DNA from 3 places in the Aeribacillus sp. FSL K6-8394 genome. Region 1 is predicted to be linked to each of the others. Evidence: riboswitches for the same ligand, from Rfam matches in the RefSeq annotation. Region 1 holds a riboswitch; each other region holds the start of a gene.
The links. A riboswitch is a leader RNA that binds a small molecule or an ion and turns the genes downstream of it on or off. The one in region 1 is predicted to bind thiamine pyrophosphate.
Positions count from the first base shown of each region.

Region 2: another riboswitch for thiamine pyrophosphate. It lies ahead of thiT (energy-coupled thiamine transporter ThiT); the one in region 1 lies ahead of tenI (thiazole tautomerase TenI).
Region 3: another riboswitch for thiamine pyrophosphate. It lies ahead of thiC (phosphomethylpyrimidine synthase ThiC); the one in region 1 lies ahead of tenI (thiazole tautomerase TenI).

Region 1 covers NZ_JBBPAA010000001.1:126,887-137,609, forward strand. The annotation lists gene NSR00_RS00545 (ClpXP adapter SpxH family protein) at 1-506, opposite strand, end outside; gene NSR00_RS00550 (globin domain-containing protein) at 496-906, opposite strand; gene NSR00_RS00555 (lytic transglycosylase domain-containing protein) at 1,204-1,806, opposite strand; gene NSR00_RS00560 (CYTH domain-containing protein) at 1,806-2,396, opposite strand; gene NSR00_RS00565 (UPF0738 family protein) at 2,509-2,877, shown strand; gene NSR00_RS00570 (GTP pyrophosphokinase) at 2,890-3,519, shown strand; gene NSR00_RS00575 (NAD kinase) at 3,540-4,334, shown strand; gene NSR00_RS00580 (RluA family pseudouridine synthase) at 4,349-5,248, shown strand; gene mgtE (magnesium transporter) at 5,353-6,717, shown strand; gene NSR00_RS00590 (monovalent cation:proton antiporter family protein) at 6,743-8,596, shown strand; TPP riboswitch at 8,651-8,759, shown strand; gene tenI (thiazole tautomerase TenI) at 8,883-9,497, shown strand; gene thiO (glycine oxidase ThiO) at 9,499-10,611, shown strand; gene thiS (sulfur carrier protein ThiS) at 10,619-10,723, shown strand, end outside.
Region 2 covers NZ_JBBPAA010000001.1:2,175,750-2,186,472, reverse strand. The annotation lists gene NSR00_RS10410 (SPFH domain-containing protein) at 1-548, opposite strand, end outside; gene NSR00_RS10405 (hypothetical protein) at 797-1,045, opposite strand; gene pdxR (MocR-like pyridoxine biosynthesis transcription factor PdxR) at 1,111-2,550, opposite strand; gene NSR00_RS10395 (carbon-nitrogen hydrolase family protein) at 3,408-4,364, shown strand; gene menC (o-succinylbenzoate synthase) at 4,630-5,739, shown strand; partial or broken gene thiT (energy-coupled thiamine transporter ThiT) at 5,781-6,328, opposite strand; TPP riboswitch at 6,398-6,501, opposite strand; gene NSR00_RS10380 (DUF418 domain-containing protein) at 6,674-7,909, shown strand; gene NSR00_RS10375 (DUF2179 domain-containing protein) at 8,013-8,558, shown strand; gene NSR00_RS10370 (DnaJ family domain-containing protein) at 8,580-8,951, shown strand; gene NSR00_RS10365 (hypothetical protein) at 8,993-9,175, opposite strand; gene NSR00_RS10360 (DUF1128 domain-containing protein) at 9,687-9,917, opposite strand; gene NSR00_RS10355 (low molecular weight protein-tyrosine-phosphatase) at 10,068-10,541, shown strand; gene NSR00_RS10350 (YtxH domain-containing protein) at 10,558-10,723, shown strand, end outside.
Region 3 covers NZ_JBBPAA010000001.1:1,605,556-1,616,278, reverse strand. The annotation lists gene NSR00_RS07630 (MGDG synthase family glycosyltransferase) at 1-1,044, shown strand, start outside; partial or broken gene thiC (phosphomethylpyrimidine synthase ThiC) at 1,092-2,834, opposite strand; TPP riboswitch at 2,970-3,085, opposite strand; partial or broken gene NSR00_RS07620 (IS4 family transposase) at 3,283-4,392, opposite strand; partial or broken gene NSR00_RS07610 (IS4 family transposase) at 4,707-5,832, opposite strand; gene NSR00_RS07605 (NfeD family protein) at 6,105-7,388, shown strand; gene floA (flotillin-like protein FloA) at 7,405-8,397, shown strand; gene NSR00_RS07595 (hypothetical protein) at 8,426-8,803, shown strand; gene yqfC (sporulation protein YqfC) at 8,867-9,151, shown strand; gene yqfD (sporulation protein YqfD) at 9,162-10,355, shown strand; gene NSR00_RS07580 (PhoH family protein) at 10,359-10,723, shown strand, end outside.

The DNA.
Region 1 (10,723 bases):
AAGTCCCTCTCAAATTCATTGACATCAAGGCCGACATTTTTAGCAATTTGTATGAGAACGTTTTGATCAGAGACATTTTGCTTTTCTAAAAAAACAACTTCCTGTAAGTGCCGCAAGAAACGGATGCCCGCTTTTCTCCCTTGAAGCTCCGCTGCTTTTAAAGCAAGGGAAGCTCTGTAGGGTGATGATATAGGGTTTTCAAGCCAAAGGTTGCCGTCACATGACATGCCGGTTCTGCTCGCTATCTTCTCCCATGATTGGGCAATTGTTTTCGGTTTCCGCCGTTTTGTTAAGTTTAAATTAGCAAGCTTTCCGCAAACAATATGGCGCAATGAGAAAAGCCTGCCGTATTCGATTTGCAGTTTTTTGATAAACGGTTCAAGCGCCCAGCATTCAGGGCATAGCGGATCAATAAACATATAAATCTCGATCGGCTTTTTAGGATGGCTGTGACAATGAGAAAAGAAGTGAGCAGCATTCACTTCGTCTTTTTTGTCAGGTTTCAACTGAATACTCCTCCTGATCTTCGTCTTTCGAATTAATCATGTGATGGGCGGTCACCACAAGCCGATCGTAGAAAAACTCTCGTATTTCTCCGTCAAGTCCGACCTCGTCCATTGCTTTTCTCATACATGAGAGCCATGCTTCTGCTCTCCTCGGCGTAATCGGGAATGGAAGATGGCGGGCTCTGAGCATCGGATGTCCGTGTTCTTTTGTGTAAAGTGGCGGACCACCTAAAAACTGTGTCATAAATTGTTTCTGCTTTCTGGCAGTTTCCGTTAAATCCTCGGGGAAAATAGGTTTTAAAAGAGGATGTTTTTTAACATTTTTGTAAAAAGCATCGATTAGAGCGTGAAGTTTCTTTTCTCCAATCGCGTCATATGGAGTTAAGGGTGGTTTTGTCATGGTGATAGCTCCTTTGGAATCATTCGTTAATAATGATGTTACATTTATTTTATCAACATAACTTATTTATCTCAAACGAATCGCTTTGAAGGAGTTGGCTGAGGCAATGCAAACAAAAGGATAAATAGCGAAAGCGGGAGCTATTTCCGCAAATATGTTGTGCTTGCTGTGAAATGAACATAGAAGGACTTGCGGCTTGAAGCGCAGCTATCGAAGATTAGCCGAAATCGATTGGATAACAAATGTTTCCAACTACTTTTAATGAAAAAGAAAAAGGTGCTGTTTGTTTGCACCTTTTTACGCAAAATATTTTTGAGTAATTTTATTTACATAGTTTTGCGTTTCTTTAAATGGCGGGATGCCTCCATATTTGTCGACATTTCCCGGACCGGCGTTGTATGCAGCCAGCGCCAATTTTACATTACCGTTATATCGGTTTAAAAGCTGTTTTAAATATTTTGTGCCGCCCTCGATATTTTGCACAGGATCAAACGGATTTTTTACACCGAGCGCTTTTGCTGTAGAAGGCATGAGCTGCATATAGCCGGCAGCTCCTTTAGGACTGACGGCATTTGCCTTGAAGCTTGACTCCTGTTGAATCACAGCTCTGATTAATTTGGCATCGACGCCGTATTTTTGAGCCATCTTCTGAATGATTTCATTTAGATCAGCGGAAACCTGTTTCTGTTCATTTGTTTTTTTGGCAGATTGGGAGGAAGACAGTGAAATATTCTCTTTGGCCGTTTCAGATTGTACATCTTGTTCGATGAAGGCATTTAAAACATCCTGAAAGTTCAGCGAAATTGCTGCATCTTTTGTTTGCGGCCCATCGGATTGGCCTGACAAAAGACGAAGGACTTCAAGCTCAAACAGAACATTGAAATTATAGTTTGTATTCATCACAAATTCTCCTTTGAAAATTTTGCGGAATAAAACCGCTTTATTTTATTTTCTGTTTGACGGATCGGGATGTTGTGTTTGTTTAAAATCTCCAAAAATTGCTGCTTTCCTTCCTTTTCATCCTCTGCCTCAAATTCGATTTCAAAATCCTCTCTATTTTCATATCGGCTATGATCGAGAACAATTTCACCATTTTTATATTTTTTTGTTGCCCGGCTTGTAATGAGCGAACCGAAACAAAGAAGGCTTTCGGGCTTGATTTCAAGCTGTTTGATTTTTTCGACCACTGATCCCTCCTTCGGAAAGACTGACTCATGAATGGCTGAAACTGCTTCTTTATCGGTTAAAAACTGGTGTGTTTCCAGCAATCCGACATGATAAGGCTCCTTTAATGTCAAAACATATTGATCCTTCTTTTTGCGAATTCTTAAAGCGGCGCCATGATTTTTCAACGCAAAACATTTTGTGTCAAAATAATAGTTTTCCTGTTCGGCAAAATCTTTTTCGGTCAATTGAAAAAAATCAGCTAAGCGGTGGAATTCTTCTTTTGTAAGCAGGTTTTTAAATTCTATCTCAAGCTCTTGAACCATCGGGCATTCCTCTCTATGATTAATATCAAAATAAGGTAATGTAGTTATGAATATGATACAATAAAATATACACGAGATGAACTTGAAATGTTTGATTGGAAGGGTGAACAGCATGAAAAAAAGAATTAAAGTGCTGGCGGTTAGCAAAACGGAAGGCAAATTGCTGCTCGAAACGGAGCATGTCCATGATGCAGGGAATCTCGCAGCAAAAGGACAGATGCTGGTAGATTCAGACCAATTTTCTTTTATATACATATTGGATAATGGCGAAGACTTTCTTTACATAGATTTATCATCGGATATTTGGCCTCATTTAAAAGAAGCCAAAAATGAAGAGCTTCCTGTTTATGCTAAAGTGGGAGAAAAAGAAATTTTGCTTACCCAATTTCACGAGGAGCTCGAGTTTTTGCTTGAAAATATAAAGGGAAACGCAAATTACGGCGAGGAGATGGAAAAAATGGTCGAAAGCGTGTTTTATTAGGAGGAGGGCTTTATGAACTACAAGGAATGGGAGCAATTTTTAGCGCCTTATAAGCAGGCAGTGGAAGAATTAAAGGTCAAATTAAAAGGGATTCGTTCCCAATTTGAACTAAGAGGAGAGCATTCTCCAATTGAGTTCGTGACAGGCAGGGTAAAACCTGTGCCGAGCATTTTAGATAAAGCGAAGCGAAAACAAATTCCACTTGATAAAATAGAAGAAGAAATGCAGGACATTGCCGGTCTCCGAATGATGTGCCAATTTGTCGGCGACATTCAATTGGTTGTTCAAATGCTAAGAGATCGGCATGATTTGGAAATCGTGGAGGAAAGAGACTACATAACCCGAAATAAAGAAAGCGGCTACCGCTCTTACCATGTTGTGGCCCGCTACCCGGTTCAATCGTTCGAGGGATTGAAAAAGGTTTTGGTTGAAATTCAAATTCGTACGCTTGCCATGAATTTTTGGGCGACGATTGAGCATTCTTTAAATTACAAATATAGCGGAAACATACCGGAACAGATTAAAATCCGCTTGCAGCGCGCAGCTGAAGCAGCTTACCGGCTGGACGAGGAAATGTCGCAAATACGGGGAGAAATTCAAGAAGCGCACGCGATATTTTCACGCAAAACAGAAACAACATAAAAAAGGAGAATGATTCTTAAATGAAGTTTTCGATCACATCAAAAGGTGATGAAACATCTAATGCTTTGGCGCAAAAAATCAGAACCTATTTGCTCGATTTCGAGTTTCAATATGATGAAGATCAGCCGGATATCGTGATTTCCGTCGGGGGAGACGGAACATTGCTTTATGCATTTCATCGATATAATAAACGATTGGATAAAACAGCGTTTATAGGAGTTCATACGGGGCATTTAGGATTTTATGCCGACTGGCTCCCGAATGAAATTGAAAAAATGGTGATTGCAATTGCTAAAACACCGTTTCAGATCGTTGAATATCCATTGCTTGAAGTGGTGGTCCGGCATAATGGCGGGAGTGAAGCCTCCTACCTTGCGCTAAATGAATGCACAGTGAAAAGCATTGAAGGGACTCTCGTCATGAATATAGAAATTAAAGGGCTTCTCTTTGAAACATTTCGAGGAGATGGGTTGTGTATTTCAACACCGACAGGAAGCACCGCCTACAATAAAGCGCTTGGCGGTGCTCTCATTCATCCTTCACTGCGGGCTATTCAATTAACAGAAATGGCTTCCATAAACAACAGGGTGTTCCGGACAATCGGCTCGCCGTTAATTTTGCCTGACCACCATACGTGTATGCTAAAGCCTGTCAATGATGTTGATTTTCAAATTACAATCGATCATTTAACACTTCTTCACAAAAACGTCAGGTCCATCCAATGCCGGGTCGCACAGGAAAAGGTAAGGTTTGCGAGATTTCGGCCTTTCCCATTTTGGAAGCGGGTCCGGGACTCGTTTATTGGCGACAGATAAAGGAAAGAAAAAACATGGGGACATTTCAGCTTCATTGGGACATCAAAAAAGAACATCATGGCTGGCTGCTTAGAGAATTTTTGCGGGAGCATCATATTTCTAAATCCGCTTTAACAGATATTAAATTTAACGGTGGAAAAATTGTCGTTAACGGGAACGAAAAAAATGTCCGATACGTCTTACAAGAAGGCGATCAAGTAACCGTCCATTTTCCGGAAGAAAAGAGAAGCCAGTCGCTCATTCCAGAGAACATACCATTGGACATTGTTTATGAAGACGATTATTGCCTTATTGTAAATAAACCGGCGTTTTTGTCCACCATTCCGTCTAGAGAGCATCCGTCAGGAAGTCTTGCGAACGGGCTTTTACACTATTATGATCAACAGCGGCAAAATCTTACGGTGCATATCGTCAATCGGCTTGACCGGGATACATCCGGGCTGCTTCTTGTAGCCAAACATCGCTACAGCCATTTTCTTTTTTCAAAGGAACAGCAAAAAGGAGCGGTAAAACGGACATACATCGCAATTGTCCATGGAAGGATCAGCGAAGACGAAGGCACCATCGATGCGCCAATTGCAAGAAAGAACGATAGCATCATCGAGAGAACTGTCAGGGAGGATGGAAAAAAAGCTATTACGCATTTTCGGGTCATAAGCCGCTTTTCTGACAAAACGGTTGTTGAGGTAAAGCCTGTAACTGGTAGAACTCATCAAATTCGTCTACATATGTCCTATATAGGTCATCCGCTTTTAGGAGATTCGCTTTATGGTGGACAAAAAGAAGAAATTGACCGCCATGCCCTCCACAGTCAGTCGCTGTCCTTCTATCATCCCGTTTTGCATAAAAATTTGACGTATACTTGCAAGCTTCCTCCTGATATGGAAAAAATAATAAAGCATGCGCGCCTGTAAGTGCATGCTTTTGTTATGAAAAAATGTACGACAAAATCAGATAGATTTGTTAATATAGTAAAACACAAAACTTTTCGATTTTTTTCCGGAAAGGAGGAGATTTTATGCAGCCTAAAACAGATGCACCGGAATACAGACAGTTGATGATTGACAAGCTGAGAGAGAACAATGTAGAGGAATTCCGTTCGCTGTTTTTTGAGCTACATCCATATGATCAGGCAAAATTTTTTCTAAAACTTGACCAGCCGGATAGAATGCTTTTATATCAAATTCTATCTCCGGAAGAAATGGCGAATGTTTTTGAAAATATAAGGGATGATAAAAACCGCTACAAATCGCTGCTTGAGGAAATGCATCCTGCATTTGCCGCCAAAATGATGGAATACATGTACGCCGATGATGCGGCAGATGTATTAAGTGAGCTGACAAAAGAGAAAATTTCCAGCTATTTAACCATCATGGATGCTCAAGCTGCCAAAAGCATAAGCGAGCTTCTTGATTATGAACAATTTACCGCAGGAAGTATTATGACAACTGAGTTCGTTGCCATTAATGCCAATTATACGGTGCGGTCAACGATGGACTTGCTGCGGAAAGAAGCTCCTGATGCGGAAACAATATATTATTTATATGTGATTGACGAAGAGAAACATCTTGTTGGCGTCCTGTCGTTAAGAGATTTAATTGTTCATGAAGACGATACTTTGATTGCTGACATTATGAAAAAGAAAGTCTACTCGGTATCTGTGGCGGATGATCAGGAAGAAGTAGCAAGAAAGATGAAAGACTACAATTTTTTGGCTCTTCCGGTTGTTGATTTTCAACATCGTCTTGTTGGAATTATAACTGTTGATGATATTATTGATGTGCTGGACGAAGAGGCTTCTGACGATTATTCGAAACTGGCCGCTGTCTCGGATGTAGATTCATATGATCCGAATGCTGTTTCTGCTGCCAAAAAAAGATTGCCATGGCTTATTATTCTCCTATTTTTAGGAATGTTCACCGCCGGCCTAATCGGCCAGTTTGAAGAAACGTTGAACAAAGTGGCAACTTTAGCGCTCTTTATACCATTAATTGCAGGGATGGCTGGAAATACAGGAACACAAGCTCTCGCTGTTGCCGTAAGAAGAATTGCAACAGGCGAAGGCACTTCCGAACGCGTGTGGAAAATTATTCTCAAAGAAGCTGGAACCGGCTTGATTACCGGAACAGTATGCGGAATTGTTGTTGCACTGACAATTTTTATTTGGAAGCAGAAATTTTTCTTAGGACTGCTAGTGGGTCTTTCCATATTGTCAACGCTGACTGTTGCGACAATTGCCGGGGCGTTTGTTCCTCTTGTCATGCACAGGCTTCGCATTGACCCGGCTGTGGCCTCCGGTCCATTTATTACAACGATTAATGATATGATCAGCATTTTGATTTATTTTGGCATGGCGACACTATTTATGAACTATTTGCTCTAACAAAATTAGCTAAAGGAGGCGTAATATGGAATCACATGCAGTAACCTCTCTTGTCATCGTGTTGGTAGGCGCTTTTTTAACCCCGATTTTGCTGCATCGGTTCAAACTGGCATTCATTCCTGTCGTCGTTGCGGAAATTATTGTCGGATTAATCATCGGGAAAACGGGATTTAATTTAGTGCAAGAAGATGTATGGCTGTCAACTCTCTCAACGCTGGGATTTATATTTCTCATGTTTTTAAGCGGGCTTGAGATTGATTTCACCATTTTCTCCAAAGAGAAGAAAAAAGAAGAAAAGCTGCCCAACGGAAAAAAAGCTCCTCATACTTTTTTGGTTGCGTCAATTGTTTTTCTTGGCATTTTCGTTGTTTCATTACTTTTATCGTATTTGTTAATGTGGATGGGATTTATCCGCAATGCCTTTTTCATGACGTTAGTGATTTCAACGATTTCTTTAGGAGTAGTAGTGCCGACGCTGAAAGACGAGCAAATTATGAAAACAAACATCGGCCAAATTATTTTGCTGGTGGCTGTCATAGCCGACCTTGTCACCATGATTTTGCTGGCGGTTTTTGTCTCCTTAAACAGCGAAGGAGAAAGCAATACGTGGCTTCTGCTTCTTTTGTTTGCAGCAGGCGTACTGCTTTACTTCATTGGCAAAAGGTTTAAAAGTCGATCCTTTATTAAATCGATGTCAAAAGGAACGGTTCAAATTGGAACAAGGGCGGTTTTTACGTTAATAATAGTGCTTGTCAGTTTATCGGAAACGCTTGGGGCAGAAAATATTTTAGGCGCCTTCCTTGCGGGAGTTTTAGTCTCGCTTTTATCGCCTAATTCAGACTTGGTGCAAAAGCTAGATTCGTTTGGTTACGGTTTTTTAATCCCGATCTTTTTTGTCATGGTAGGGGTGGAATTGGATTTATGGGAATTGATCAAAGATCCGAACCTTCTTTTGTTAATTCCTTTGTTATTTCTCGCCCTCTTGATCTCGAAGTTTATTCCCGTTTTTGTGCTGAGAAAATGGTATGATACGAATACAACGATTGCGGCGGCGTTCTTGTTGACTGCCACTTTATCATTAGTTATTGCGGCAGCTGAAATTGGACAGCGAATCGAACTGATTGATAAGCAAATGGCTGACGCATTAATAGTAGTTGCCGTGTTAACAAGCATTATCACGCCGATAGGATTTAAAAAATTATTCCCCAAAAAAATGGCGGTGCAGCCAAAAAAGAAAATTGCTTTTATTGGTGCAAATCAAATGACCCTTCCAGTCACAAGAGAATTGGATAAAAATTTGTATGAAGCAACCGTATATCATACACAGCAAGACAAAATCGAAAACGGGACTGCTCAATCGGTGTTTAAAATTGAAGAATTGAAAGACTATTCGATAGAATCATTGAATGAACACCACATAATGGAAGCTGATATAGTGGTAGTGGCTACTGGGGATGAAGAAAGAAATGCGGAAATTGCGACATATGCAAAAGAATGCGGCGTAGAACAGGTCATCGCCTCTATTTCTTCCCCGGAGTTGGATCAAATATTAAAAGAAAAGGGGATCAGCGTATTTTCCGTCATGCTGTCAACAAAAACGCTGCTCAGGGCTTTGATCGAATCGCCTGGCGTTATGCGGATCTTAACAAACCAAGACAACTCTCTTTATCAAATTAATATGAATAACCGAAAATATGATGGAATGAAGCTTCGATACTTTCCGTTTACAGGAGATTGTATCTTTGTCCGGATTTTTCGAGGTGAAGATTCCATTGTGCCTCACGGCGATACCGAATTGAAAAAAGGGGACCGCTTGATTGTAACGGGTTCCCGCAAATATGTAAATGAGTTAAAAGATGAGCTGGAATTTAGTAAATAATATTTGCAAACAAAACAAATTGTGATAGCATGAAATTAGTATGAAAATTTAATAAGCATCCACTAGGGGAGCCTTTGGAAAGGCTGAGATTAAAGTGTTGACTTTAAGACCCTTTGAACCTGATCTGGATGATGCCAGCGTAGGGAAGTGGGAATTTGAAACATATGTCTGATATTCCATTACCACTTTCCAGCAAGGAAGGTGGTTTTTTATTGTTTCCAGTCTCACCCTTGGACAGCTGCTTTCCAGTTTTGAACCTTGAAAGACGAGTGTGGGCGTCTTTCTCATGAAAGGAATGTACATGTTGGAGCTTCATGCCGTAACAGACGGAACAAAACCAGTCAACGAGCTAATACGCATAATTTTGTCCATATCAGATCATGTTGATTACGTTCATATACGAGAAAAAAATAAAAGACCATGTGAGATCATTCATCTTGTAGAACAGCTTTTGGCAAACGGGATAAGGAGAGAACAGCTTGTTATCAACGATCGGCTCGATGTTGCGCTCCTAACAGGCGTTCAAAATGTTCATCTTCCGGGAACCGGCCTGCCGGTAAAAAAAGTGAAAAGTGCTTTTCCGCAAATAAAAGCCGGAGTCAGCGTCCATTCATTAGAAGAAGCAGTAAAAGCAGAAAAAGACGGAGCAGACTATTGTTTCTTCGGAAACGTTTTTGAAACGAACAGTAAAAAAGGACTTCCGGCAAAGGGAACAGATTTGCTCGGAAAAATCGTTGGACACGTCAATATTCCCATTATCGCCATTGGTGGGATCACGCCTGATAATATGCAAAAAGTTTTAGAAAAAAAAGCAAGCGGTATTGCCGTTATGTCCTATATCTTTTCTTCCAAAGACCCAGAGAGCGCTGCCAAACTTTTCAGGAAAGGAGAAGCTTTTTAAAATGAACGTTTTTGATGTTGGAATCATCGGGGGAGGGGTCATCGGTCAAGGGATTGCCTATGAGCTTTCGAAAGCAGGGCTGAAAACCGCCGTGTTTGAAAGCGGCGAAATCGGAGGTAAAGCGACATCTGCTGCAGCCGGAATGCTGGGGGCCCATTCGGAAAATGAAAAAAGAGACATATTTTTTGAGTTATGCTTAGAGAGCCGAAATTTATACCCGAGCCTTGCAAACGAACTGTTGGAACAATCCGGTGTAGATATCGAGCTTGTGCAGGAAGGCATGTACCGGCTTGCATTTACTGAGGAAGAAGGCCGCTCCCTGCAATCGCTTGCAGATGAGGATGAGCTAGAATGGCATTCAAGGGAGAACGTACTGGCAAATGAGCCGCATGTTTCTAAAGACATTGCAGGAGCTCTTTGGCTTAAACATGACGGCCAAGTGAAAGGTTCATCTGTTTGCCGCGCATATGCGAAAGGCGCTAGAAAATATGGTGCATCTATTTTTGAACAATGTCCTGTTTTCGACGTGATTAAAGAGGGAAAAGCATACAAGCTTGTCACTTCCCAAGGAGTTTTGATATGTGGAAAAGTCGTCGTTTCAAGCGGAGTTTGGAGTGGCTTTTTCTTTGAAAAGCTGGGGCTGAGAAATCCAATGAAGCCCGTTAAAGGAGAATGCTTAGCCATAAAACCGAAAAAACTGGTGATCAACAAAACAGTGTTTTACGAGCACTGTTATATCGTACCGAAAAAAGACGGCACCGTTATTATTGGAGCAACTTCTTATGAAAACGACTGGGATACGCATCCGACAGTCAAAGGAGTATCCGAATTAATGATAAAGGTTCAGAAAATGATGCCAGAAATCGGGTCTGAACCGGTCGTTAGTGCTTGGTCGTCGCTCAGGCCGCAAACAGCTGACGGCTGGCCGTATTTTGCCGAGCACCCGGAGCATGAGGGAATCTTTTTTGCGACCGGCCATTATCGAAACGGCATTCTTCTAGCGCCGATTACAAGCTTGATCGTAAAAGACATGATTTTGAAAACGAATCAATATGAGCGTTATGTTCATAGCTTTTCTTTAAACCGATTGCTTTCTGATGCGAAAGGGAGGTGATTAAACAGTGAAACTTCGCATCAACGGCCAGCAGATGGAAGTGGAGAATAGTGTTCGGAACATAGAAGATTTGCTGAACTTTTTTCAATTACAGGAAAGAATTGTTGTCGTT
Region 2 (10,723 bases), 2.0 Mb from region 1:
CGTTCTTGCAATTCATCTGCCAGCTCTTTTGAAACAACATCGGCGTTGCCTCTTAATGTAATATTGTGGTCATCAAACGTATCGTAAGGATATTTCGTTGCTACATGACGAATGGCAGCCTCGCTTTGGATTTCCACGAATTCTTCATAATCATCCACATCAAAAGTTGCTTTTGCGGAATCGATTACTTTAAAGACGATGACCGAAGCAATTTCAATCGGATTCCCTTCCACATCGTTTACTTTTAGCTTTTTGCTGTTAAAATTTCGAACGCGAAGGGACACCTTTTGTCTAATAGTTAATGGAACCGTTAAGGCAAGGCCACTTTTCCGAATGCTTCCTAAATAACGTCCGAAGAAAATGACAACGTTTGCTTGATTCGGCTGTACAATGGTAAGACCGCTTCCAAGCAGTACGGCAAGAACAACCAATACAATTGCAAGAACAATAAACTCCTGGATAAATGTAAAAGCTGCTCCGAGCAAAAGTGCAACGATTAATACAATTCCAATAAACCCGTCAATAAACCATGCCTTTTTTTCTTTCAACTTTCATTGCCCCTCTCATATTATTTTTATATTAAAATGATATCACTTTTTGAAATAAATGTAAATATATATTGTCAAAAAATTTTGGCGAAAAACGTTTTTGGAGCTATGAAAATTCAATGAAAACCAAAATAAAAAACCTCAACTAACAACCATGCTAAACGTCATTCGTTAGCAAGGGTTAGTCGAGGATTTCGGTTTAAATATATTTAGTTCATTATTGTTTGCATAGGTTCGTTTCTTTAGCATTAAAACAGAAAAATAAGACATACAATGAGGATGACAATAAACAATAAGGTATAAATCCATGTCAACGAGCGAACATTGCGAAAGGAGCTTGTTTCATATTCCCTTGACCTTGCAAGTTCATCATGGGGACTGTTCCCGATCGCTTTATATGTTTCTATTTTGTTTCCTACTTCTTTTCCGATAAACGCAGTTAAAATGAGTGCAAGTACACAAATAATAATGCCTACGGTCAATAACATACTATACATAAAACCATCTCCCTGTCTCTTTACATTGTGGTAGAGAATTTTGATAATCACCTGAAAATAGGAATTTATTTATGCTGAATATTATAAAATGCATCAGCAAATCTTTTTATTCCTTCATTTATATTTTCTTCATTTTCTCTTGCGAAGGTAAAACGGACATATTTTGTACTTGATCCAAGCGTTGAGCCCGGAACATAAATAACCCCGCGCTTGATCGACTCTTCTAGCAGCTGGATCTCATTAAAGTCTTTCTTTATTTTGCACCATAAATGAATGCCTCCTTGTGGGATATAAAAATCAACATCGTCTTTTAAGTAGAATCGAAGGCTTTTGACAATTTGATCCCTTCTGTTTTCGAGCCGTTTGACTAAGCAGTTGATATGGGCATCGAAGTCGTCAGATTCCAGAAAATCATTGGCAATCCATTGAGTAAAGCTGGCATGACCGAAATCCACTTGCTGTTTGGCATCAGACAATCTTTCAATCACAGGCTTTGGTCCAATAACCCAACCAATTCGCAAACCAGAAGCAACAATTTTTGACAATGAGCTGATATATAAGACATTTCCATGCTTATCCATTGATTTTAGCGGGTAGGTCTCTTCCCCATTAAAGGACGTTAAACTGTAAGGATCGTCTTCAACAATCGGTATTCCATACTCAGACGATATTTCCAATATTTTTTCCCGCCGGTTTTTATGAAGGAAAGCGCCTGATGGATTTTGGAAAGCAGGATTTAAAAAGATCATCCTGATTCGATGTTTTTTATGCAATAGAAGCAAATCATCCGGGTTTATACCGTCTTTGTCAACTGGTAAATAGAAAGGTCTAATTCCGGTTGATTTAAAGACCGGGAGACTGTAATAATACGAAGGCTCTTCTAATGCTATCGCATCACCCGGCTTTAATAAGCATTGGACGATTAAATATAAAGCTTGCTGCGCTCCTGATGTGATGAGAATGGAAGACGGATTTGTCTCAATTCTCCGATATCGTTTCACATGCTTTGTGATAGTTTTTCTTAATATCTCATTCCCTTGAGGATGATCATATCCTAGGCTTCCGATAAATGACCTTGTCGAAATGATTTCTCTTAAGGAGTCGATTGGAAAAAGATCTTCCGACAATTCACCGCTAGCTAAATTGATTAGTTTATGCTCTTCCATCTCTTTGCGTATTCTCTGGGTCACAGGTAAATTCGGCAAGAACGATCCTGCCTCAATATACCGATTCCAGCTTGGTACACGCTTCTTTGTCATGCCCCATATATCTTTGCTGATTGTTGTTCCGCTTCCTCTCTTTCTCTCGATAAGTCCGTTTGATTCTAATTCGTCATATGCAGCCACAACTGTGCTTCTGTTTATTTGCAGCTTATTGGCCAAAAACCGTTCAGAAGGCAGCGGTTTATCAGGGGGAAATGTGCCATCCGCAATTCCGTTTTCAATATATTCGGCCAGCTGTTTATATATAGGCTTTTTTGCATTTCGATCCGGTTTCCAGTCCATATGCTTCACCCTTTAGATTTGCTTGGCACTTCCTGCTATACGGCAAGTTAACCAGGTTCTTTGTTATTTATCTATAGAATGTTCCTATTGAACATAATCGAAAATGTTGTTATATCCATCAAAATTTGAACCTGTTCAAACATTAATTATAACGCTAGATGAAAGAAAAATGCCCATCCAATTCAGTAACATTTTACCCATCCACTTTTATTTTGACTTGGAGTTTTTAGCACATGATTTGAACGCTGCTGAAAAATCATTATCTTTTGTAACATGGACGCAATGCTTAAAGCTGTCCTGCCCGATTTTTTCTTTACTTGAAGTTGAAAACCCTTAAAATAGATGTGCGATTTTCGGCAAATTTATTTCACTTTATGGTTCATCTTGGATAAATGGCTGTTGCAGTATTGAAATTGGATGATTGACAAAATCTTTGATTGGATGGTCCAAAAATTTTTGAACATTTTTATTATGAATAATATACTCCAATTCAAACCGTTTTTCATATTTTACGCTTAATGCTTCTATAGAATTAAGTGTTGATAGTTAGTTCGACACTCAGCCACAGCTGTATTGTACAAAGGAGCATGCTAAGAAATTACCATTAAATTACTTCAGATGAGATATCACATGAAAAGCTCTCATGGAAAAACATAATCCAATTATTTTGAACTCTAATACATGGGCCGGCCCTTCTATGCTTAAAAAGAGGATTATTCAAAGTGTTTTCCTTCCTGTGCAGATTTTTTATGGAAGATGAATAGGGGGCAACTTCCGAAGGTTATTGACTTTGAAGGTTCATGAGCTTCGGCATTTAAGATGGCTTTAGATTTTTCAATTTGGTGGAGGGGAAGAATATGTCGAACAGAGCACAAAAGGTTAAAGTTGCTGTTATACAAGCCTCATCTGTTATTATGGACCGGGACGCCACGACAAAAAAGGCGGTTAGCCTCATACATCAAGCTGCTGAAAAAGGAGCAAAGATTGTTGTATTTCCTGAAGCTTTTATTCCCGCTTATCCTAGAGGCATATCTTTCGGTACAACGATTGGGAGCCGTTCGGCTGAAGGGAGGAAGGATTGGTATAGATACTGGAGCAATTCTGTAGCTGTTCCGGACGAAACGACGGAACAACCGGGCGAAGCGGCTCGAAAAGCAGGTGTCTACCTTGTGATAGGCGTTACAGAAAGGGATAATGAATTTAGCGGCGGGACTCTTTACTGTTCTGTTTTATTTTTCGATTCTGACGGACAGTTGTTAGGAAAACACCGCAAATTAAAACCGACTGCAGCAGAACGGATTGTTTGGGGGGAAGGGGATGGAAGCACATTACCAGTGTTTGACACCCCTTATGGAAGAATAGGGGCGCTAATCTGCTGGGAAAATTATATGCCGTTAGCAAGGGCTGCGATGTATGCACAAGGAATTCAAATTTATATTGCCCCAACGGCTGATGCAAGGGAAACTTGGCAGTCAACAATCCGCCACATTGCTTTGGAGGGGAGATGCTTTGTTTTGTCTGCCAATCAATATGTGACAAAAGATATGTATCCGAAAGATTTGGCTTGTTATGATGAACTTGCTTCTTCACCTGAAGTAATGAGCAGAGGTGGTAGCGCGATTGTTGGACCGTTGGGCGAATATGTGGCAGAGCCCGTATTTGGCAAGGAAGACATCATCATTGCAGAACTGGATATGAAACAAATCGCCTATAGCCAGTTTGATTTTGATCCTGTTGGGCATTATGCAAGACCTGATGTTTTTAAATTGCTAGTCAACAAAGAGAAGAAGACAACTATTGAGTGGAAAAATTAATCTCATGATGAGACTCGTTTCTACGATTGATCTCATTATTTATTTGAGATTTTTGCAGTTCAATAAACAATAAGGGAAATAAAGAAATCCCTTGCTCCTTTACATTAAGAAAGCGTTTATTTTATAATTAGTGTAAAACAAACGTTCGAGTGGATTCGCTATTTTAAGAAATATTTTCCGGGAAATATCGAGCCCTCTGGCGAATGGGAATGATTTTGTCGAACTTAGCTGAGAGCTTGGCTAAAAAAGGAGATGCTCTTAATTGATAAAAATTAAGAAAATTGTTTTGCATATATTACAGATGCGTTTGAAAGCCCCATTTTCTACTAGCTATGGAGACATTCACGATCGCGAATTGTTGATCGTAGAAGTAAAGGATGATGATGGTGCAGCCGGTTTTGGAGAAGGGGTTGCTTTTTCCATTCCATGGTATACAGAAGAAACCGTGAAAACAACTGTGCACATGATCGAAGATTTCCTCATTCCGATTTTATCAAAGACGACGTTTCATCATCCTCGTGAGTTGGCTGAATCGTTTCGTTTTATTCGCAGAAATTATATGGCAAAAGCGGCTTTGGAAGGTGCCGTGTGGGATCTATATGCAAAACAGCAAAATATACCTCTTTCACAAGCTCTCGGGGGAATGAAAAAAGAAGTTGAAGCTGGGGTGAGCATCGGTATTCAGCCAACAATAAAAGATTTAATCAGTCTTATTGAACAATATCAGGAGGAAGGATACAAGAGAGTAAAAATAAAGATTAAACCAGGTTGGGATATTGAAGTAGTTAAGGAAATACGGAAGCATTTTCCGAACTTGGATTTAATGGCTGATGCGAACAGTGCCTATACATTAAAAGATATAAATCATCTAAAACAATTGGATGAGTTTCAATTAATGATGATTGAGCAGCCTCTTGCGCACGATGATATTGTGGATCATAGCAAACTTCAAAAAGAATTGGACACACCGATCTGTTTAGATGAAAGTATTTGCTCCTTCGAAGATGCTCGAAAGGCTGTTGAACTTCGAAGCTGCAAAATTATGAATATAAAAATCGGCCGTGTTGGCGGTTTGACAGAAGCAAAAAAAATCCATGATTTTTGCAAAGAGCAAAATGTTCCAGTTTGGTGCGGAGGGATGCTTGAATCAGGGATTGGACGGGCCCATAATATATCCCTAGCGACACTTGAACAATTCACACTGCCAGGAGATATATCCAGTTCATCTAAGTATTGGGAAGAAGATATTATTGAACCGGAAATATCGGTTTATAATGGAAAAATTGCCTTGCCTGATAACCCGGGGATCGGTTTTCATGTAAGCCGTGAAAAATTAAAAAAATACACTGTTGAAACGAAAGTATTTACCCTATAAACAAAATCATCCTCTGCATGTTTTGCAGAGGATGATTTTGTTTATTTTACAACCAATCTTGGCGCTGCCATAATGAGAATAACAGTAACGACAGCGCATAATACAAACGCTCCTATCATCGTAATGCCGTTTACGATCAAAGAATAAACGACCGCTGACATTCCTTCTGGTGCATATTCTCCGAAGAAAAAGACACCGCTGATAAAATGCCAAAAATAACGTGCAAAAGCTCCGATGAAGACGCCAAAGATGATGAAAACAAGAGCAGAGCTTTTCTTTCCATCTTTCAGCTTATTTTGGATAGTTTTGCAGAAAAGACCGGCTAAACCGATAAAGGAAAATCGATGAAGCCTTGAACAGGCGTCAGGATGTATGCATCACCTAATACAATTTGCAATAATCCCCATAAAAAGCCGGAAATGAAGCCAATCTTTGCACCGGATCGAAACGATAATATGAGTACAGGCACCATGGCAATGGATATAGAAATGGCTGATGATAATTGAATGGAAGGGAGAAGATCAAGTATAACTGCCAATGCTGCAAAGATTGCTGCTTCTATTAATAGTAATAAGCGATTTTTTTCCAAAAATAAACCCCCCTGTATATTATTTGCTATCAACAAATATCCATAAGGGGGAAAAAGGCTGTATCATGGATCAGTATACTTCCACATCCCTACGCTAGCATTAACTAACAGGTTCAAAGGGTCTGGACGAAATATCCGTCCACTCTCAGCATATAGCTCCCCTTGTGGATCTGTTGATATTCGAATCTTATGTCTATCATAATAGACTATAAGAAAATTGTCATTCTTTTTTCGCTATATTCAAATAAATTTAAACACGATAAAGCTGAAATGCAGCCTTTGGACAAAAAATAATGAAAAAAGGGCGTTAACAATAAGAACTTTTTTCAGAATGGGGGTTTTGGTTTGAATCTTAATCGTGAGCGTTATGAAGTAGTGGATGTGGTGCGGGGGGCTGCGATATTTGGCATTTTACTTGTGAATATGGCGCATTTCAGCTATCCAGATGTATATTTATACCAAATAGGCAGCGAAAATTTTTTTACTGAAACATGGAGAACATGGGATTTTCTAACGAAAAATATTTTGGAAATATTTGTACAAATGAAGTTTATTACAATGTTCTCATTATTGTTCGGATTTGGAATCATCATCATGGAGGAACGGGCTTTAGGAAACGGCAGGAACTTTGTTTCTATATATATACGCAGACTGGTGGTGCTTTTTGTATTTGGACTAATTCATTCATTTTTCATCTGGGATGGAGACATTTTAATGGATTATGCTGTGCTGGGGTTTCTTCTCCTTTTTTTCCGGAAGTGTTCCTGGAAAACCCTTTTGGTATGGACTGTATGTTTATTTAGTTTATATTTGCTCCTTATTGGTTTGATGACGGCTGTATCCAATGGTGAGGATGCTTTAGTCCAAAAAAGAGAGCAGGCTGCCTTACTGGAAGAGGAGGCAAGAAACGCAATCCATTCATATCAAAACGGAAGTTTTACTGATATTTTCCATCAGCGTATTCATGATCGGCTTTTTTACATGTCTATGTCTGGCATGTGGCCTTTTCAACCGCTTGTCTATATAATAAACATGCTCCCATATATCAGCATGTTTTTAGTTGGCATGATATTTGCGAAACAAAAGCTTTTTCAAGAACCGGAGAAGCATCGAAGGTTATTAACAGCCATCTGGTTTTTCGGGCTTATCATTGGGCTTCCGTTAAATATTTTTGCGGTCACCGCTAAAAATAGTTTTTACATGGTGTTCGGTGCACCATTTCTCATGTTGTTTTATGTGATCTCTCTCATATTTTTATATTTTCACCCAATCTGTCGGCAAATTGTTAAGAAGATTGCGCCTGTTGGACGCATGTCATTGACAAATTACATCATGCAATCTGTTATTTGTACATATATTTTTTATCATTACGGATTGGGATTGTACGGTAAAGTATACCCCTTCGCCGGTTTTTGGCTTGCACTCGCAATTTTTGCCGTGCAGCTTATCATCAGCCATATTTGGTTTAAATATTTTCAATTAGGGCCGTTGGAGTGGGTATGGAGAACAGCGATGTATTTCAAGCGCCAGCCTATTCGCATGAAAAAGGAAGTTTCGAAGCATAATAACAGATCAAGATGAATTGTAAAAATGTAGTTTCAAATCTCAGATTTTGAGTTTATGATAGCTCTTTCTTTTCGAAAATAATTTATAGTATGATGGAACAAAGGAGTGTCTAGGCAACATGTTTCTACAAGCAATTTTTATTTTTTTGCTGCAATTATTGTATGTACCAGTATTGACGATCCGAACTATTTTGTTAGTGAAAAATCAAACAAAGGCTGCTGCTGGTATAGGTTTGCTAGAAGCAGCGATTTATATTGTCGCTTTAGGAATAGTTTTTCAAGATTTATCTAATATTTACAATATTAGTGCATATATTATCGGTTTTGGTGCAGGGCTGTTGTTGGGCGGTGAACTGGAGAAAAAGCTGGCTTTTGGATATGTAACATACAATGTGAATTTAATGGATAAAAATTCCGAATTAGTCAAAAAATTGAGGGAGGCTGGTTTTGGGGTTACGGTCTTTCAAGGAGAAGGAATGAATTCGATCAGGTATCGTTTGGACGTTGTTGCCAAACGGTCTCGGGAGGAAGAATTTTTAAACCTTGTCAATGAAATAGAACCAAAAGCGTTTTTAAGCTCATATGAAATTCGTTCTTTTAAAGGCGGATATTTAACAAAAGCGATGAAAAAGCGGGTAAAGCGTTTAGAAAAAGAACGAACATAACGGTCGAAGGGAGGATGAAGCGTGGATATATTTACACAAATTGCTGAGGATCGGATCAAAAAGGCATATGAAGAGGGAGAGTTTAAAGAACTTCCCGGGATGGGGAAGCCTCTCCCGCATGACGATTTGTCTGATATTCCGGAAGAACTTCGAATGGCTTATCGTCTTTTGAAAAACGCCGGAATGGTCGATCAAGAAAATGACTTGAAAAAGGAACTATTAACTATTCAAGATTTACTAAAATGCTGTGAAGATGAAGCAGAAAGGAAAAAATTACAACAAAAGCTGTCGGAAAAACAATTAGCATTGGAACGAATCGTGAAGAAAAGGAATATATTCAACACATCTGCATCTCAATTTTATAAAGATAAAGTTTATAAAAAGCTTATTTGACGTTTTCGAAAAAGAATGGTGCCTTTATTTTCGCCATTCTTTTAAATTTGCTGTTTTTTCAAGGCTTCTCTATGGAAGACATAATATAAAGCAAGATTGAAAAAGCCTAAGAAAATGACTATCACCGAAAGCGGAAGCTCCTTTGCAAAACCGACCAAAATTCCAGACAATAAACAGAAGAGAGCAACGAATAAATAAAAATATTTCATAAGTGTCACGACCATTTTTTTGACCCCCAAACAAAGAAAACGTTTTCTTTTATTATAAATCATTTGTCACAAAAACGAAACAAAAAATTCACATTTTGTTCAAAAAATAGACACCGTTTTGACAAAAAGTTATTATACAAAAAGCAGCTTATACTGAATTTATAAAGCTGCTTTAAAGTAAAAACGATTTCTTCTGAAATCTGGCATCTAAACAACAAGGAGGTCTATCTTTATTTTTCTCCTGCAAAAGAAAAAAGAGAATGATGAAAATGGAGCGCGTACACGATTCGCCTGCTTTAGAATCCAAGCTAAACCTCTGATGGATGGCAGATTGGGCGGTTCCTAATGTGACTCGAACATCGTTTTGAGAAGCGTATAGAACCACATATAACAAATCAACTGAAGCAAGCTGATGAGGACAGCAGCTGCGAGTTTTCACAACACTTCAACATCGCTAAGTTAAACACTAATTGCCGTCATTTGCACAAGCCCATTCGAAAACGAGCCAACAGAAAGCTCAATTCACTTAAAGAGTGCTCTTTCGTAGGTTCCCCAATTCCTCTGCAATTGCTTGCATTTCGCTGGGGCTGAAAGTATTTTTTTTCATTACATGGTCATAAATTTCTTTTAGGTCTTCATACATATTTACATTAAAATGTGTTGGTTGAACTGCACTGATGTTGATCATATTCAATTTTTCTGTAATTTTTTTAATCATGTATTCCATATTTTCTGCTGATTTTTCACATAAATTCAATTGATTTCATCCTCTCGTTTTTTTATTTGTTTCATTGTATCATGTATTATGAAAGATTGAATATTATGATCAAAAAAATTGATCTTTCCAAACTATTCTTTGCAGCTTATGAAAAAACGATTGAAGCAATGGTTTCAGGAGGTTTCAGCAATGATAAAAGTACTTTTTGTTTGTTTAGGAAATATATGCCGTTCGCCAATGGCTGAGGCGGTTTTTCGTGATTTAGTTAAACGGGAAGGTCTGGAAGATAAAATTTTTGTCGATTCAGCGGGAACGGGAGGCTGGCATGTAGGAAGCCCGCCACATAGAGGGACTCGAGAAATATTAGACCGTTACCAAATTTCTTATGAAGGTTTAAAAGCACGTCAAATTCATAAGAATGATTTATCAGATTTTGATTATATTATTGCCATGGATGGAGAAAACTTAGGAAATTTGCACCGGATGGCAGGATATAACAATACGGGTGAAATCAGTCGTTTAATGGATTTCGTACCAGATGCTGATATTTTGGACGTCCCTGATCCGTATTATACTGGGAACTTTGAAGAGGTTTATGACATGGTTGTCAAAGGCTGCAAAGGGCTGCTCCAGAAGATCAAAGAAGAACACCATCTTTCGTAGAAGAGGTGAAAGTCAAATGAAATCGCAAAATAAATTGTTAAAAGGGCTGTTCATCGGAGCGATCGCAGGCGCAGCGCTTTCTTTATTGGATAAAAAAACAAGGGACGATGTAATCAGCAAAAGCAGATCAGCTTTTAGCAAAATCAAGCAGTGCGCAGAAAATCCGATGGAGATTGCTGATA
Region 3 (10,723 bases), 1.5 Mb from region 1:
CTGATGGAAGGGTTGTTACGGCTTGATCCTGACATTCATTGCGAAAAAATGGACCTTTTGTCATCGAAATTTGGAAAAATAGAAAGGCTGATATCTTCCTTTTATTTGCAATGGATTGGCCGTTTTCCTAAATCATACAGCCATATGTACCACAGGTCAGTGCTCGCGGAACAAAATAGCGGCAAAAGGTTTGTCCATTATGAGGCACTTTTTCTCCGGCATTTAAAAAAGATCATTGATGAATTGAATCCGAAAATGATTGTTTGTACTCATGCTCTTCCTTCCTACTTGCTTGCCAGGCTGAAAGCCTTTTCTCAAATCAACATCCCTGTTATCAATGTATACACAGATTTTTTTATTCATCATCTTTGGGGAAAAAGAGAAATTGACTATCATTTTGTCGGTCACTCATATATGAAAGATTATTTGCTCGAAAAAGGTATAAAAAAAGAACAGATTTTTGTTACAGGGATTCCTATTCACCCAACTATTACAAAAAGGAAAGATGAACATGTACATAGCATGCGTTTTTATCGAGGATTAATTTCGGGAGGAAGTTCAGGCGTCGGTTCAATAGAGAAGATAACGGAAAAAATCAGCCGCGATGATGATATCCATTATATGGTGTTATGCGGAAAAAACAGAAAGCTTTATGATCGATTAATAAAACAAAACCATCCACGAATTACTCCTTTACCTTACATCTCTTCAAGAGAACAAATGAACGATCTGTACAATCGCGTCGATTTTATCGTGACAAAGCCCGGTGGTGTGACAATCAGTGAATGTTTATACAAAAATATCCCTATATTTGTGTACCACACTCTTCCAGGACAGGAAGAAATAAATTTGGAGAAATTAACAAAATTCGGGATGGTGTTTGATTTTCGAAATTGGCAAGAGGAAACAAATATTTCGGCCTCCATTATTCGAGCGCTGCAATCTAAGCAGCTATCAAAATTTTTATCGAAAGTGGATGAATATCATAAAAGTTTAGCTCCGATTGAACCAGCGGGATTGATCAAACGTTTAATGAATGAATAGCTCCTGGAAGCCATTAAAGCTTCTAGGAGCATTAGTTTGAAAATTATTTATCGATAAAGGGATGACCCGCCCTCTATAAATTCTTTTGCTTTTTGCCTCAAACCTTCCTGAACGAAATCAGAATCACTTGAACCGGCCATTTTTCTTAAATTGTGGGAAATTTTCATCGAGCAAAATTTTGGACCGCACATAGAACAAAAATGGGCAATTTTCGCTCCTTCTGCCGGCAAAGTTTCGTCATGATATTCGCGTGCCCGTTCAGGATCGAGAGAAAGATTAAATTGGTCGTTCCAGCGGAATTCAAAACGGGCTTTTGATAAAGCATCATCCCTTATTTGGGCGCCTGGATGCCCTTTTGCCAAATCTGCGGCATGGGCTGCAATTTTATAAGCAACAACACCTTGGCGCACATCCTCTTTATTGGGAAGGCCTAAATGCTCTTTCGGAGTTACATAACATAGCATGGCCGTTCCGTACCAGCCGATCATGGCTGCTCCAATGGCTGACGTAATATGATCATAGCCGGGAGCAATATCGGTCGTTAATGGACCGAGGGTATAAAAAGGAGCCTCCTTGCAAATTTCATTTTCTAAATCAACATTTTCTTTAATTTTATGCATCGGAATGTGCCCAGGGCCTTCGATCATGACTTGGACATCATGTTTCCAGGCGATTTTCGTCAATTCACCGAGCGTTTTCAATTCGGCAAATTGCGCTTCATCATTGGCATCTCGAATAGATCCGGGACGCAAGCCGTCACCTAATGAAACGGCAATATCATATGTTTTTAAAATTTCGCAAATCTCTTCAAAATGAGTGTATAAAAAGTTTTCTTGATGATGCGCCATACACCACTGCGCCATGATCGAACCGCCGCGGGATACGATTCAGGTCGGCCGTTTGACGGTCAAAGGGATATAGCGAAGCAGCACGCCGGCATGTATAGTAAAATAATCGACCCCTTGTTCTGCTTGCTCAATTAATGTATCACGGTAAATTTCCCATGTTAACTCTTCAGCAACGCCATTTACTTTTTCGAGCGCTTGGTAAATCGGGACGGTTCCAACCGGCACGGGCGAGTTGCGGATGATAAATTCTCTTGTTGCATGAATATTTTTTCCTGTTGACAGGTCCATAATTGTGTCAGCGCCCCAGCGGATGGCCCAAAGCATCTTCTCAACTTCTTCTTCGATTGACGATGTTACAGCTGAATTGCCAATGTTGGCATTAATTTTTACATGAAAGTTCCGGCCGATGATCATCGGTTCACTTTCCGGGTGATTAATGTTGGACGGAATAATGGCCCTGCCGGCAGCGACTTCTTGACGAACGAATTCAGGATCCATGTTTTCACGAATCGCCACAAACTCCATCTCTGGGGTGATGATCCCCTTTTTTGCATAGTGCATTTGTGTAACGACAGCACCTTTTTTTGCTTTGAAAGGCTTTCGATGAAAAGGTGTGGCAATATTGTGATCTTCCCAATTGCGAAATCCATTATCTTCAGGCTTTACCTGGCGCCCATCATATTCTACAACATCATGACGGTCTAAAATCCACTGTTTGCGCACAGCCGGCAAACCTTTATGAATATCTGCCTGAAAATCAGGATCTGTATAGGGACCGCTCGTGTCATAAACCTTTACAGGTTCATTTTCAAACGTTCCCGCTTCCGTTTTCGTGGGAGTTAATTGAATTTCCCTCATCGGAACCCGAATATCGGGTCTTGACCCAGTCACATAAATTTTTTTGCTTGCTGGAAACTGCATGTTTTCGAAATAATGTTTCATTTTTCTCCTCCTCCATTTTTTTATCTGAAGATGTGCATAGAAAAATAGGAGGGGAGATGGGATGTGAAAAATAAAAACGGGTTCGCTTTAGCACGAACCCGATCAATTCAATATAGAAAAAGAAGGCAATACAAATACTCCCGCTACCTACTTCCCTACGCTGGCATCATCCAGATCAGGTTCAAAGGGTTGAAGAACTTCAGGCGCGTTCTTCTCTCAGTCCAGCTAATTGGACACCCCTAGTAGATGGTTATATATTTTTTTTAATAGTAACCAGTAGCGTTGCATAAAAAATAAAAACATTTTATGCAGAATTTTCTGAATAAAATATTTTATGATAAACGAAAAACAAGGCAGTAACCAACTAAAGGTGATCACTATCCATTTGGTAATAAATGTATTTGTTTTATTGTTACATGGCTACTGCGCTTCGCCGACTTTTTTCAACTCATTCCCGTTGAATTCGTTCCACCCACACGGTACTTGGTTTCCAAAGAAAAACGCGAAGCCAACGATAAATCTGGGTGAGAGAATGTTTCGATTTCATTTCAAGTTGAATAAGAATGAGTAAACAGTAAGAAATCAGAGCTAAGTAAACCTGATTTTCTACAGCTTCTGGACTCGTTCCATAAAGATGTTTGAGTGTTAAACGTTGCTTAATCCACTTAAAAAATAGTTCAATGGCCCATCGAGAACGATAGATATCACCAAGTTCTTCTGGATCTAGGTCGAATCGGTTCGTAATGATTCGAATTCGATTCCCGTCCGAATCGAATGTTTCGATTAATCGAAAGACATTTTCCGTTCGTTTTTGTGGTGTCCCAATGACCACCATCGAATCAGATAAAATAGAGGAATTGGATGGGACAGAGAACGATTCAAGAAATCGAACATAGGCATTCTTTTTCAGACGGGAGGCGAAAAAGAGGCCTTTATCACAGTAATAATCGAACTTTTCGTAGTCTACATAACCACGATCAAACACGTACATGGCATCTGTTTCGTCGATCAGTTGTTCCATTTGTGTTCGATCATTGTTCCCTGCTGGGGTCATGACCATTTTTTCCGGATAAACCGTATCTTCATTGACAAACACCAGTCGTAAATGAACCTTAATTCCCGACTTCGTTTTGCGAAACGTAGCCCATTGATATTTTTTCAGATTCAGTGAAATGGTCGTAGAATCCACGATTTTTAAGCCACTCACCTGACTGGAGGAATTCGTGGACATCTGGCGGATTTGATTCACTAAATCCAGAAAGATTTCTGCGGGTCATTCGGGTTTTACTTGGCGATGTTTTCGAGAAAGTTGTGAAGCACTAATAGATGTCAATCCTAATTCTCGCTGAAAATCATCCAGTAACGCATCATCGGCGATGGCGCGCAGTCCTTCTCGTTGTTGAAGTTGAGCATGCAAAAACAAAAGTAAATACGCTTTTGTGGTTAATTTTTTCGTATATTTATCTTGTTTCATCTCTTCAATTCTTTGTGTAAATTTAACAGAATTGAGAGGAGTGACCCATTTACCAAATGAAGAAAATAGTGTATCCTTGTCCATAGGCTTCATCCTTTATATTGGATTTGGACAGGGACCACCTGTACCATCCATTATAAAGGATTTTTTTATGGACTTTTTTCAATTCGGAATTTTCGAATTAAATTAATGCAACGCTAGTGAATAGTAACATAATATGAAAAATAATGAAAATATTTTTTCGTTTCATGATCACTACCGTCGCATAAATGATGTCTGAATTTTCAGTTTTATTTTTTCTGGACTTTAGAGAAAAAACGAAAACACCTAAGCGAGGGTAGTAAACATCCATTTTTTTACTATAACCTATGACTTGTGCAACAACGACTGGCAAACCTTTATGGGACGCCGTTTCCTTCGATTTTTCGTAACCAAATGTGAGCGGATTTCCACAAAGAAGCCTTCAAATAGCGACTAATTTGTAAGTAACTGCGTTCGCTATTTGTGTTCAACTGAGCTAAAACATTCAGACAGTACACTATCATGGCTACGTACACTTGATTGTGTACAGCTTGTTCACTGTGACCAAAAAACTTTTTAATGTTCAGATGTTGTTTCATCCATTTGAAAAAAAGTTCGATTGCCCAACGTGATTGGTAGGTTTCTGCAATTTCATCTGCGTCCATGTCAAACCGATTTGTCAGTAAATGAAGCTCATTTCCTTTTGTATCATGCAATTTGAGTAAGCGAAACACGTTTTCAGAACGATTTTGTGGTGTTCCAATGACAACCATTTCATCAGAGAATACGGGTGAATCTTCTGGTAACGAAAAGGATTCTAACACTCGGACAACAGCGTTTTTACGCAAACGGGTCACAAAGAAATAGCCATCTTCCGTCATTTGATCAAAGCGCCCATAATCCAAGTAACCACGATCAAACACGTACATGCATTCTTTGTCATCCACGAATACTTCTAGTTGACCACGATCATGTTCGTTGGCATTCGTGAGTACGGCTTGATCTGGATAGGAGAGTCCTTTTTCCATAAAAACAAGTCGTAAGTGAAGCTTTACTCCTGATTTTGTTTTTCGAAACTCTGCCCACTTAATGATTGGTCAAATTAAGCGGTAATGTACTCGAATCAATGATTTTCAAAGGCGTTGTCACTTTTCTTCTTGTTTGGAAATTGGTTTTCCGATGAATTTGTGCCACTAAATCGAGAAAAATCGTTTGAAAGAACTCAGTTGGGATGGTATTGATTCGTCTCCCTAACTGTGAAAAACTAATCGATTCCAATCCCGTTGCTTGTTGTAATTCTTCTAAAAAGACAGCGTCACTCAACGCCCGTAAACTCTCGGTTTCATGGAGTTGGGCATACAAAAGCAGTTTCATAAATGAAGCCATATAAAGTTTCTTGGTATAGTGATTTAATTGATGTGTTTTCACTAGGTCGTCAAATAATGGACGATTAATCGGTGAAAACCATTGTTCAAATGATGTTTTTCGTGTAAACTTATCCATGGTTTTGTCCTTTGTATTGGATTTGGATGGTTTACTACCACCCAACCATTATAAAGGATTTTTTTGTGTTTGGATTATATTTCAGAAAATTCTGTTTATTTTAAGGTGTTAAATTACTTTAATGCGACGCTAGTGTTTCATGATGTTTGTAGAATTGTTGATTTTTGAAACTTTCTGCGCAATTGTCCGTAATAATATTAGGCAAAAAATAAGGGGGGAGAGGCCTGAAATCAAACAATAAGTTTTTCGCTATTTGCGCTCTGCTGCTCATCTTGTCGATTATTTGTGCGTCTTTTGATGCCAAATCAGCTGAAGGGAAAACCGTTTATTTTATTCCGATTGAAAATACAATTGAAAAAGGATTGGTGCATTTTATTAAACGATCCATTCAGGAGGCGGAAAAAGAGAAGGCGGATGTCATTGTTTTTGAATTGAACACTCCTGGCGGTGCTTTAGAGGCAGCGATAGAAATAGGCAAAATGATTATGGATACAGATATCAAAACAATCGCTTATGTAAATAAACATGCGATTTCTGCAGGGGCTTATATGGCATTAAGGGCTGATCAAATATATTACCATCCTGGCGGTACCATTGGGTCAGCGGCTGTCATTGACTCCAATGGCAATGCTGCAGAAGTAAAAGTGCAATCGTTTTGGAAAGCAGAGATGAGAAATGCTGCTGAGGTTCATGGCAGAGACCCTATGTTCGCTGAGGCGATGGTAGACAGCAGCTTGGATATGCCCGAATATGGTGCAGAAAAAGGAGAATTACTAACATTAACAGCAAAACAAGCGATGGAAGTCGGGTATGGTGAAGGCATCGCCAAAAGCCGGGCAGAGCTTTTGAAATCGATCGGAATGGAAGGTGCAAAAGTCCAGGAGACTGAGGAGACGTTTGCTGAAAAAATAGCCCGTTTTGTAACAAACATGTATACCATTCCGATATTATTAACGATTAGCGGTTTAGGGTTTGTGTTAGAATTGTACACTCCTGGGTTTGGCATTCCTGGTTTTATTGGACTATTGGCACTGTTTTTGTTTTTCTTCGGTCATTTTATTGCAGGGCTTGCGGGATTGGAAACGGTTGTTTTGTTCGTGCTTGGGGTTCTGCTTATAATTGCAGAGTTGTTTGTTCCAGGAGGAATTATTGGAGCAATCGGTTTTCTTTCAGTCCTTTTAAGTTTATTTTTAGCAGCTGATCATATAGGACATATGGCGGTTTCTCTTTTTATTGCCGGTTCCATTTCGATATTCACAATATTCATCATGTCAAAGGTGATTGGTAAGCGTATGAAATGGTTTAAAAAAATTATTTTAAATGATTCAATCAGCACGGAGAAAGGTTATGTATCCAATCAAAATCGTACAGATTTAATTGGGAAAACGGGTGTAACTGTGACTGCTTTACGACCGGCAGGAACAGTAATGACCGATGGAGAGGAAAGATTGGATGTTGTGACAGAAGGAACGTATATTGAGAAAGGAAAAAAAGTGAAAATTGTTAAAGTAGAAGGCTCACGAATTGTTGTAAGAGCTATTAATGAAAATGAATAGGAGGTAGGTATATCACATGGATGTATCATTTTTTCTTTTACTAGGTCTTATTGTATTAGGTCTTATTTTGCTTGGCATCTTGTTCTCTTTTGTGCCGATTATGCTCTGGATTTCCGCTCTGGCAGCTGGCGTTCGCATCAGTATTTTGACTCTTATTGGAATGAGGCTGCGCAGAGTCATTCCAAGTCGAGTGATCAATCCGTTAATTAAAGCGCATAAAGCCGGCCTTGATGTCACAACAAATCAATTGGAAAGCCATTATTTGGCAGGGGGAAATGTCGATCGAGTTGTCAACGCATTAATTGCAGCTGAAAGAGCTAATATTGAATTGAGCTTTGAACGTTGTGCTGCGATTGATTTAGCGGGAAGAGACGTGCTTGAAGCCGTTCAAATGAGCGTAAATCCGAAAGTAATCGAAACCCCGTTTATTGCAGGGGTTGCCATGGACGGAATTGAAGTGAAAGCAAAAGCCCGCATCACGGTGCGAGCCAATATCGACCGGCTTGTTGGCGGTGCCGGGGAAGAAACGATTATCGCACGTGTAGGTGAAGGAATTGTCAGCACCATTGGTTCTTCTAATGATCATAAAAAAGTGCTGGAAAACCCTGATATGATTTCGCAAACAGTTTTAAACAAAGGACTCGATTCAGGAACAGCCTTTGAAATTTTATCCATCGACATCGCGGACGTTGACATCGGCAAAAACATCGGTGCGATCCTGCAGACAGATCAAGCGGAAGCAGACAAAAACATCGCGCAAGCTAAAGCGGAGGAACGCAGGGCGATGGCGGTGGCAAGAGAGCAGGAAATGCGCGCTAAAGTTGAAGAAATGCGGGCAAAAGTTGTTGAGGCGGAAGCGCAAGTTCCGCTGGCAATGGCGGAAGCTTTAAAATCAGGAAATATTGGAGTTATGGATTATATGAACATCAAAAACATTACCGCTGATACAAATATGCGTGATTCTATCGGAAAAATGACAAAAAACTCTGCTGGTGATGAAGAAGAATGATCTTTCTGTCCATCAAAGGAGGTGTCATATGGAAATATTTGAAAATCCGCTGTTCATTGTTATTTTAATCGGGATTATTTCTTCTTTGTTTGGCAGAAATAAAAAAGATCAAGAGCAGCAGAAAAAAAGGAAACAAGCTGCAAAACAAATAAAACAAAGGGTTAAAAATGTTTCGACAAGCCCTCCAAATGAATGGAATCAAATTCAAAATGTACACACAGGCCTATCCAGCCAAATAAAAAAAGCTGAAAAAGACAAATCGAATATGAAATCTTTTCATAATAAAAATAAAAAACAGAAACCATCAGCTTTACACATGCATTCAGCTGCAAAAGGAGTCATTTGGAGCGTCATTTTAGATGAACCCCGATCCAAAAAGCCCCATCGGTCGAATTTCATAAAATAAATGAATTAATGGTGTTAATCCCCTTTTGTCTCTCATAAATATGAGGATGGAGGGGGTTCTTTTATGGGCAAAAAATGGCATCAGCGAATAAAAAGCATATTGACAGAAGGATTGCAAATACCAGCTGACGTCATGATGGATCTTCCCCGTGTTACGATGATCGGTACATTGCATATATATATAGAAAATCATAAAGGACTGCTTTCCTTTACAGATAAAGAGATTCGAGTTTTGCTGCAGCAAGGCCAGATGCTCATTAAAGGAAGCGATTTTGTGATGAAAGCGATATTGCCAGAAGAGCTCCTTGTAGAAGGGAAAATTGAACAAGTATTATATATTGATCAGTAGGGGGATCGGGATGCGGAACAATTGGTTGTTATATTTTACAGGCTTCGTTCAGGTAATAGCGGAAGGAACCGGCTCAGAAAGAATGTTGAACGATTGCACGCGGCTTGGCATTGTCACAATAAATGTAAAGCGGCTGGAAAACGGTGCAATTTCTTTTTTTATACGCCTTAAAGATGTACAGGCTTTACGAAAAGTAGTTCGTAAACATGAATGTAAGTGCACCTTTCACCAAAGGATAGGATTTCCATTTTTATTAAAAAAATCATGGAGAAATTTTGGATTTGTTATTGGAATTGTTCTGTTCATTGCCATTACATTTCTTTTATCCAACATGATTTGGCATATTGAAATAAAAGGGGCTAGTCCGAAAACAGAGCATTTAATACAAAAAGAATTGGACAAAATAGGAATTAAAAGAGGGACGTTTCAGTTTTTGACATCGAGCAATCAAACAGTTCAAAATCGTTTGATGAGCCAAATAGATGATATAACATGGATCGGTGTCAAATTAAAAGGAACGACATATTCTCTGGAAGTAGCCGAAAAGAAAAAAGAGCAAAAAAGCAAAGTGGAGGGGCCGAGGCATTTAGTGGCCGCGAAGGAAGCTGTTATAGCAAAAATGTATGTTGAAAAAGGACAACCTTTAGTAGACGTTCATGATTTTGTGAAAAAAGGACAAATATTAGTTTCCGGTGTAGTTGGAGAAGGTGATAAAATACGAAAAGTGGCAGCAGACGGAGAAATATTAGGCGAAACTTGGTATATTTCAACAGTGGAGGTGCCGCTTCAAACAACTTTCCAGTTATTTTCAGGAAGGTCAGTCACGAAGCATTTTCTCTCCTTTCGTTCTTTTTCCCTTCCTATTTGGGGGATGTTTCGCAATGATGAATCGGAATATCCGCAATATGCGGTGGAGCGAGACGAGCGTCCATTAAAATTTTTAAAATGGGATCTTCCAGTTAACTATAAGAAAGAAACGATTCGTGAGACGGAAACCTTTCACAGAAAATATTCTGTGGATGAAGCGAAACGGCAAGCGATTGCTGCCGGGAAAAATGACTTATTTCGAAAACTTGGAAAAGATGTCAAAATTGTTGGCGAAAAAGTTTTGCACGAAGACGTCGAGAATGGTAAAGTAAGATTGAAAATACACTTCCAAGTTATTGAAAACATTGTAAAAATAAAACGGGTTCAGGGAGATTAGAGAATGACAGAAGATTTAGTCACAATCAGCCAGAGTTTAGAAAATCCGAATGAAGCCATTAATTTATTTGGGATTCATGATGTTCATTTAAAAAGAATTGAAGAAGAGTTAAACGTATCGATTATTTCGCGCGGTGAAGCGGTATATGTTTCAGGAGATAAAGAAAAAGCTGAACTGGTTGAAGACATCTTGAAATCCCTTCTTTCGGTTATTCGAAAAGGAATTTCGATTAACGAACAAGACGTGCTTTATGCAACAAAAATGGCGAAAAGTGGGAAGATCGATGAATTTGAATCCCTATACGATGAAGAAGTTGCGAAAAATGCAAAAGGAAAAATCATTCGTGTAAAAACGCTAGGTCAACGAAA